2 regions of the Blautia sp. DFI.9.10 genome follow, and region 1 is predicted to be linked to the other one. Evidence: riboswitches for the same ligand, from Rfam matches in the RefSeq annotation. Region 1 holds a riboswitch; the other holds the start of a gene.

Region 1 (4,151 bases):
CCACCAGCGTAGAACACAGAGATCTGCCGGTGGAGTAACCACCCTCCCCTGCCGCCTTGAAAAACCAGCCCGTGAGGCGTGTGCTGCCTGTCGCCGGACTCTGCAGGAGGGGAGCTGATTCTTGGCTGGCGGAAATCTGCGTTGTTTTTCAAAAGTCCGCTGTCTGAGCGGCTGCAAGACGCGAGTTCGGACTTTTGGAAAACGGTTTTAGCAGAATTCCGCCAGCCTAGAAGCCAGCCCCCGACGAAGCTCCGGCGACAGGCAGCACACGCCTCACGGGCGTCCGTATTTCAACAAAAAAAGAACAGCAATGAACCTCAAATCCACCACTGCTCTTCACTCATGTCCTAAATCACTTTCCCATCAAAGCAACAATCTTCTCCTTCAGCTCCCGCGCATTCTTCTTCGGATCCTCCGCCTTCATGATCGCAGAAACAACCGCCATACCACTCATACCGGCGCCCTCAAGCACATCCATATTCCCGGCATTCAATCCCCCGATCGCAACCACAGGAATCGGAACCGCCTCACAGATATCCTTCAACGTAGAAACCTTGGTAAGGATCGTCACAACCTTAGTAGTAGTAGGATAAATCGCCCCCACACCAAGATAATCCGCACCATCCTCATAAGCCTTCACAGCAGCCTCCACCGTCTTGGCAGTAGCCCCCACGATCTTATCCGGTCCCATCAGCTTCCTTGCCACAGCAACCGGAATATCAGAAGCTCCAACATGCACACCAGCCGCATCACAGGCCAGCGCCACATCCACACGATCATCAATGATCAGCGGCACATTGTAACGATCTGTGATCTCCTTCACCTTAAAAGCCTTATCCAGATACTCCCGTCCACCCTTATTCTTCTCGCGAAGCTGGACCAGAGTCACACCACCCTTACAAGCCTCCTCAACCGTACGGAGCAAAGACTCCTCCGTATGATAAGAACTATCCGTCACCAGATACAACGTTACATCCAAATCTTTTCTATCCATCCTAATCCCCTCTTTTTCAGTACATTTCAATCTTCAACAGATCCAGCAGCTGTCGATCCGAAAGCCCATAGATCTCATCCAGCAGATTTACCTGAAAGCTTCCCGGACCGCGGGAAATCTTCTCCGCTTCCTCGCCGGCGATACCCATAAGTGCAGTACCAAGCACTGCCGCAGCCAGATAATTCCCGGATCTCCCATTTAATTCCATCTCAACGCCAGACCAGACACCTGCCTCTATACTATCCGTCATCTCTTTCGCAATATTATCTTCGCACCCCGGCAAAAACGCCGCAGTCAGTGCACCGACCATACAGCCGGTTCCTGTGATCCCGGACAGCGCCGCACTGCCATTTTGTACCAGAACAACCCGTTCACCATCCGTAACAAAATCCTGTTTCCCGGTAGCCAGCACGATTGCCTGATTATTTCTGGAAAAAGCCTTAAGCACTTCACTGACTCCATCGATATTTTCCTCAGTCAGAGCATCCTCGACACCCGCATCGATTCCGATCGCATGAGACGGCAGCCCGGAAACAGCCAGAAGCTCTGACATATTTCCCTTCAGCACTGCCGGATGACCGATCCTTAAAAGCTCCCGTGCCAGATCCAGCCTGAGATCACTGCAGGCAACCCCTACCAGGTCCAGAAGAACCGGAATCTTATTTTCCATCGCTGTTCTCATAGAACGCTTCATTGACTCGATCCTGGCATCGGTAATATTCCCGAGATTCAGCATCAACGCACCAGCCGATGCCGTAATACCTGTCACCTCTGCCGGATGCTCCGCCATGATCGGCCTTGCACCTACTGCAAGGACCACGTTGGCACAGTCATGGATCGAGATCGGATTGGTGATGCAATGGATCAGCGGCTTTTCTTCTTTAATTCGCTTTCGCAGTTGTAAAATTCTTTGTCTCATATGTTTTTGAACCCAAAGCTGCCTGGAATTTCACCAGAAGACCTGCTTTACTCAGAGCCTTCAGGAAAATATAGGCAACACATCCTCCCATTGTGGTTGCTGCAAGGAACATCGGCGTATAATAAAATGCTGTCAGTCCGCCTCTTCCCATCAGGAATGCCATCACCGGATAAGAAACCATGGATCCGATGATACCCGTTCCAAAGATCTCACCGATCACCGCGCAGATGATCTTGCCTTTGGAAAGTCTGTAGAACACACCTGAAAGGAATGCGCCAAATACTGCACCGGTCAGTGCAAGTGGCGGGATTCCCATGAACATCATACGGATCACGCCGATCATGGTCGCACAGAGAAGGGAATACCACGGTCCCATCAGAACCGAGCATACGATATTGACAAGATGCGCCGTGGGGCACATTCCCTCAATCCTCAGGATCGGTGAAATAACGACACCGATCGCAACCATCATTGCCAGCATTACCATACGAAGCGTGTGCATCCTTTGTTTTTCCATAGTGTTTTTCCTCCCTGAAATATCAGGCAGAACCCTGTCAGATCCGGGCAAAAGCTTCCCGTCTGCTGCAGTCTGCCCTTAGATTTTGGCGGTCGAAGTTCCCTTACTTCCTCTCACTCCGAAAACACGGATTCCCATCGCTTACATGATCCTTCCGGAAAAATCCTCCGGAATATCACTCTCCTGCCAGACATTAAGGCGCTCCCCTTCCTGCCCGCTCTTTCGCAGAAGCTCCACATGCAGTCTCTGTCACTTTCACATCCCCCCATTGTCAGACCATTCCAGTTCCATTCCTGCATCCGAAAAGAGCGCATCCCATGGCAAACTCCACGGAGACACGCTCTCAGATCACAATCCCTCCGTTGGCATTACCCAAATCAGGTACGGTCGAAGATCTATCTTCCTCTCAGCCTGTCACACAAGCTCCCGCTGGCTCTTTTCTTTTCTGTTTTTCAATATAGCACACACCTATCCCGTTGTCAAACCTCCACTGCTTATTGCTCTTTGCACTCCCGCCGGAGACGTTACTGTTCACTCCGTTCTCAGCAACACGCTTCGCGATGCACAGAATTTATGCTAATCGCATAAATTCGCGCGGTATGTCTCGGGTTTTCTGTGACCTTCGCTCACAAAAAACACCTCGCGGAATATTACCAGTAAACAGTAACCCGGAAACTTTCCTAATTCAGTTAAACAATTATTTTGGCATAAAAAACTCCCTGCTTCACTACTTTTCATAGTAAAACAGGAAGTATATAAATCTTATTTTGAAATCTCGTCGATCAGACGCAGCTCCTCAGCTGTAAACGGTGCACAGTGGATCGCTTTCACATTATCAAGGATCTGCTGCGGCTTGGAAGCTCCGATCAGAACACTGGTAACTTCCTTATGCTGAAGCAGCCAGCCAAGTGCCATATCAGCCAGCTTCTCTCCACGCTGGGCTGCCAGATCGTTCAGTCTCCGGATCTGATCCAGACGCTCCGGCGTCAGCACACTTTCCTTAAGGAATCTTCCATCTTTGCGGATACGGCTGTCCTCCGGGATCCCGTTCAGGTAACGGTCTGTCAGCTGTCCCTGAGCAAGAGGGCTAAAGGTGATCAGACCTTTTTTCAAAATGCCGGTGGTTCTCTTGAGACCGTTTTCTTCCACTGTTCTGTCAAAAATGGAATACCGGTTCTGGTTGATCACAAAGGGACATTTCAGATCCTTCAGGATCGCTGCCGCCTGGCTTAAGGTTTTTCCATCATAATTGGAAAGTCCCACATAAAGGGCCTTGCCCTGCTGAACCGCTGTTGCCAGCGCCCCCATAGTCTCCTCAAGCGGAGTCTCCGGGTCCATTCTGTGATGGTAAAAAATATCCACATATTCCAGACCCATGCGCTTCAGGCTCTGGTCAAGGCTTGCCAGAAGATACTTGCGGCTGCCCCAGTTTCCATAAGGGCCCTCCCACATATCATAGCCTGCCTTTGTTGTGATGATCAGCTCATCACGGTATGGCATCAGTTCTTCTTTCAGGATCTTGCCGAAATTCCGTTCCGCACTTCCATAGGCAGGTCCGTAATTATTGGCAAGGTCAAACTGTGTGATACCATTGTCAAAAGCTGTAAAGCACAGCTGCTTCATGTTTTCATAATCAGAAGTATCTCCGAAATTATGCCATAATCCAAGAGACACCTTCGGAAGCATCAGGCCGCTTTCACCGCAGCGGTTGTACTCCATAG
Region 2 (4,151 bases), on a different contig from region 1:
ATCCACACCCACCCCGGAGAAACATTCTCCGGGGTGGGTGGTTTTCCACATATTCCACAGAAGTTATCCTCTTCTGTCGTGTTTTCACAGATAAATATAGTCGTTCATGACTGGCTGCAGTCCGTGGTCTTTCAGGGCGTTGAAGACTTCGTCCACAGACCTTCCGTCGGAAATCTCAAACTGATCATCACCTTTATCCTCAATATCATCCACATGGCTTCCGATTCCGGTGCTGACACCTGCAGAGATCTTGGTTGCTGCGATATTCACCAGATTGTCACGGACACGCTCACACTCTCTGGTGGATACAGTAATACTTGCAAACGGCATAAACAGACGATATGCACAAACTACCTGCAAAAGCTGCGGTTCGTGTACATCCTTCGGGTTGATCCTGTCGTTGTTGATGATCGGACGAAGTCTCGGGCAGGAAAAAGCGATCTCTGCGTGTGGATATTTTCTCTGCAGAAGATATGCATGATATCCCGTTGCAAAAGCATCCTTGCGGAAATCATCCAGTCCCAGAAGTGCCGCAAAACCAACACCTCGCATGCCGCCTTTTAACGCACGCTCCTGTGTATTTAACCTGTATGGAAAAATCCTCTTGTGGCCTGCCAGATGCAGAGTTTCGTATTTATCAGAATTATAAGTCTCCTGGAAAACTGTCACATAATCTGCGCCGCATTTGTGAAGATATGCGTACTCATCAGAATTCATCGGATACACCTCAAGACCGACTACCTTGAAATATTTCCGGGCGATCTCACAAGCCTTTCCGATATATTCCACATTAGATTTCGTTTTGCTCTCTCCGGTAAGAATCAAGATCTCCTGGAGTCCGGTTTCTGCAATGGCTGCCATCTCTTTCTCGATCTCATCTGCATTCAGCTGTGCGCGGCGGATCTTGTTGTGGCAATTAAATCCACAGTAAATACAGTAGTTCTCACAGTAGTTTGCAATGTAGATCGGTGTAAACATGCAGATACTGTTTCCAAAATGTTTCCTTGTTTCGATCCGTGCAGCCTGTGCGATTTCTTCCAGAAGAGGCAGCGCTGCCGGTGAAAGCAGTGCTTTAAAATCCTCCGGTGTACGGTTGTCATGAACAAGCGCTCTCCGTACATCCGCTTCTGTGTACTTATCATAATCATATGCGTTCATTGCGGAAATAACCTGATCCATTACATCAGATTCTTCCAGCTGTTCCATATCCGGAAGGTACTTCATGTGATCGATACGGTTCTTTTTCATATCTTCCAGAATTTCTTCATTTACAATACTTTCATTAAAATGGCCGTCCTGCTGACTGGCCTGTACTGTTTCTGCCATTGTTGTTGTGTCGCTCCTCTCGTACTTTTATTATTTTCAAATTTGTAATATTTCAGTATCTGTTTTTAGCCATTCGTTTTCTTTTCTGCTCTGGTTGATCTGCATCAAGTGAATATTCGCAATCCGCTTTCGCTACACAGATTTCCCCTTAATAACCGTATATTTCCGAGTCTTTCAATATACTGTCATTATTTTACTCATGCAAAAATCCGGTCAGCGGTGAGGATGCACTTGCACCTCTCTCCAGAGTTCTTCCCATACCGGAAAGATATGCACTTCTTCCTGCCTCAATAGCTTTCTTAAAGGCTTCCGCCATAACACGGACGTCTCCTGCAGTTGCAATGGCTGTATTTGCCATAACTGCTGCAGCACCCATTTCCATAGCCTCACATGCCTGTGACGGGCGGCCGATTCCTGCGTCCACGATGATCGGAAGGTCGATCTCGTCGATAAGGATCTGGATGAATTCTTTTGTACAGATTCCTTTGTTAGAACCGATCGGAGAGCCAAGCGGCATTACACAGGCAGCTCCTGCATTCACCAGATCTCTGGCTGCATTCAGATCCGGATACATGTATGGCATAACTACAAAGCCCTCTTTTGCAAGGATCTCTGTTGCCTTGATGGTCTCGTAATTATCCGGAAGAAGATATTTGGAGTCATGGATAACTTCGATCTTTACAAAATCTCCACAGCCAAGCTCGCGGGAAAGTCTTGCAATACGGACTGCCTCTTCTGCATTTCTGGCGCCGGACGTATTCGGAAGAAGCGTAACATCCTTCGGAATATAATCCAGAATGTTCGCAAGTCCACCCTCATTTGCACGACGCAGGGCAAGTGTTACGATCTGAGTTCCTGCTTTTTCAATACATGCTTTTACAAGCTCCAGGGAAAATTTTCCGGAACCAAGGATAAAACGGGAAGTAAACTCATGGCCTCCCAGGATCAGTTTGTCTTCATTTGTGTTTGCTGTTGCCATTTTTTATGTCCACCTTTCTTTATGTCTGTTTGCAGAAAATATCTCCACCGATTTATAACCAGCGCCTTCTTCTGCCAGATCATTCTTCATCTGCATTTTTTCAGTAACTTATCTGTCAGTTACTGCCGTGGTATATATACCTAATTTTATCTCTATAGCGACATCAGCAGCTTCCGCCGCCCATAAACTGCAGAATCTCCACAACATCGCCATCTTTCAGTACTGTTGTATCATAAGTGTCTCTCTTAATGATCTCTTCATTCAGCTCTACTACAACCTGCACCGGAACATAGTTACATGCTTCCAGATATTCTGTTACTGTCACCGGCTTTTCCAATGTTCTGCTTTCACCATTTACTGTGATCATGATCTCTCCTTTCCGGAAACTTCAAAAGCTATTCGTCAATAAAAAAGAGTTCACAAAGAAATACACCCGCGGTGGTGCACCCCTTCATGAACTCAGTTCACTCTCAAATTTCCCAATATTCAATTGTCGATACCGGGGTTAAAAGCATTCGCTCTTGATCCCTTCCCTGTAAATCCTGATCTTACGTATTCAATCGGATAAAAACATCCGCATCCAATAAAAAAGGAGATACACCAAAGTATCTCCCGTAAATTCATCTTATACGTTCCTACGTTGGCATTATCCAAATCAGGTATAAGGGTCGAAGTTGAAGACTTCCTCTCAGCCTGCCATCACAAGCTCCCCTGTTATTTACATGGTTTAGTATAATTCCGATTCTGCTTCATGTCAAGAACAATAAATTTTGGTTTTATTTGCCGGTTTTATTTGCAGAGTGAACAGTAACTTTTATTTATAAGCAGTGAATCCCAGATCTTTCATTGTCAGATTTAAATTCTTTTTCAGATAATCATTTGCTACTTTCATTGTCGCTTTCATCATAATATTGGAAGAATCCTGCAGATCTGTCATCGCTTTTTTTCCGTTTGTATACAAGAAAGTCAGATTCTGACCTTTATAAGCAGATGCTTTTGTAGAAGAAGTCACCAGCAGAAAGACTTCATTTGTAGACAGGGCGGACTTCACACTGACCGTATCAGATTTCACACAGTTTCCGATAATATCCAGTCCGGCAAGGATTCCATCTGAAGGCATAGAGAGCATCATCCCAATATCTATCTTATCTTCTTTCTTCAGATAACCGATCATCAGAGTACTTTCTTTATCTACTTTGACATTTATAAACTGATTTCCGTCTTCAGTATATTTGCCTTTCTGACTGATGTATTTTTTCAATTTGCTATAATTCTGCGTCAATCTGGTATTAGCCGAGGTCGGATTCTTTACAGTAACCTTGCAGGTGAATTTTCTGCCACCAAGAGTCGCTGTGATAACCGCTGTTCCTGTTTTTACCGCGGTGATCTTTCCGACAGAAGTTATCTTGACAACATTTGTGTTGCTGCTCTTCCATGACGGTTTCAGACTGGTGCCTTTGATCTTCAGTGTATAAGTTTTTTTCGATGCCAGTGTCAGGCTGGTCTTATTCAGGGTGAGATAATTCAGACCTGCGATTGCTGTCAGACCTTTTTCATTATATCTACTCCAGATCGTATTTTTTCCGGATTTCCGGTAAGCTCTCACTGTGTAAGTATAGCTTACTCCGGTACTTACTTTTGTATCGGTAAACGTAACATTTTTGCTTCCTGTGAGGGTTTTTACTGCTTTCCATCCGCTGTTTCCGGTCTTGCGATATACCCGGTATCCGGCAACTCCTTTTACCTGTTTCCAGCTGAAAATAATCTTATTCCTGCCGGAGATCTTAATAGAAGACATAGCCGGCGTTGCTACGTTTATCGCCGCCTGTACTTCTGTCGCACTGAT

What was found. Region 1 has a riboswitch for thiamine pyrophosphate ahead of thiW (energy coupling factor transporter S component ThiW). Riboswitches for the same ligand answer to the same signal wherever they lie in the genome.
Region 2: it holds a riboswitch for thiamine pyrophosphate, as region 1 does, so the genes downstream of both, thiS (sulfur carrier protein ThiS) here and thiW (energy coupling factor transporter S component ThiW) in region 1, are expected to answer to the same signal.

What each region holds. Positions count from the first base shown of each region.
Region 1 is NZ_JANGAA010000022.1:7,638-11,788, reverse strand. It holds gene NE671_RS12600 (Lrp/AsnC family transcriptional regulator) at 1-38, shown strand, start outside; gene thiE (thiamine phosphate synthase) at 353-994, opposite strand; gene NE671_RS12590 (hydroxyethylthiazole kinase) at 1,011-1,913, opposite strand; gene thiW (energy coupling factor transporter S component ThiW) at 1,876-2,430, opposite strand; TPP riboswitch at 2,768-2,870, opposite strand; gene NE671_RS12580 (aldo/keto reductase) at 3,193-4,151, opposite strand, start outside.
Region 2 is NZ_JANGAA010000034.1:295-4,445, reverse strand. It holds gene thiH (2-iminoacetate synthase ThiH) at 85-1,326, opposite strand; gene NE671_RS14880 (thiazole synthase) at 1,520-2,305, opposite strand; gene thiS (sulfur carrier protein ThiS) at 2,469-2,672, opposite strand; TPP riboswitch at 2,921-3,028, opposite strand; gene NE671_RS14870 (fibronectin type III domain-containing protein) at 3,120-4,151, opposite strand, start outside.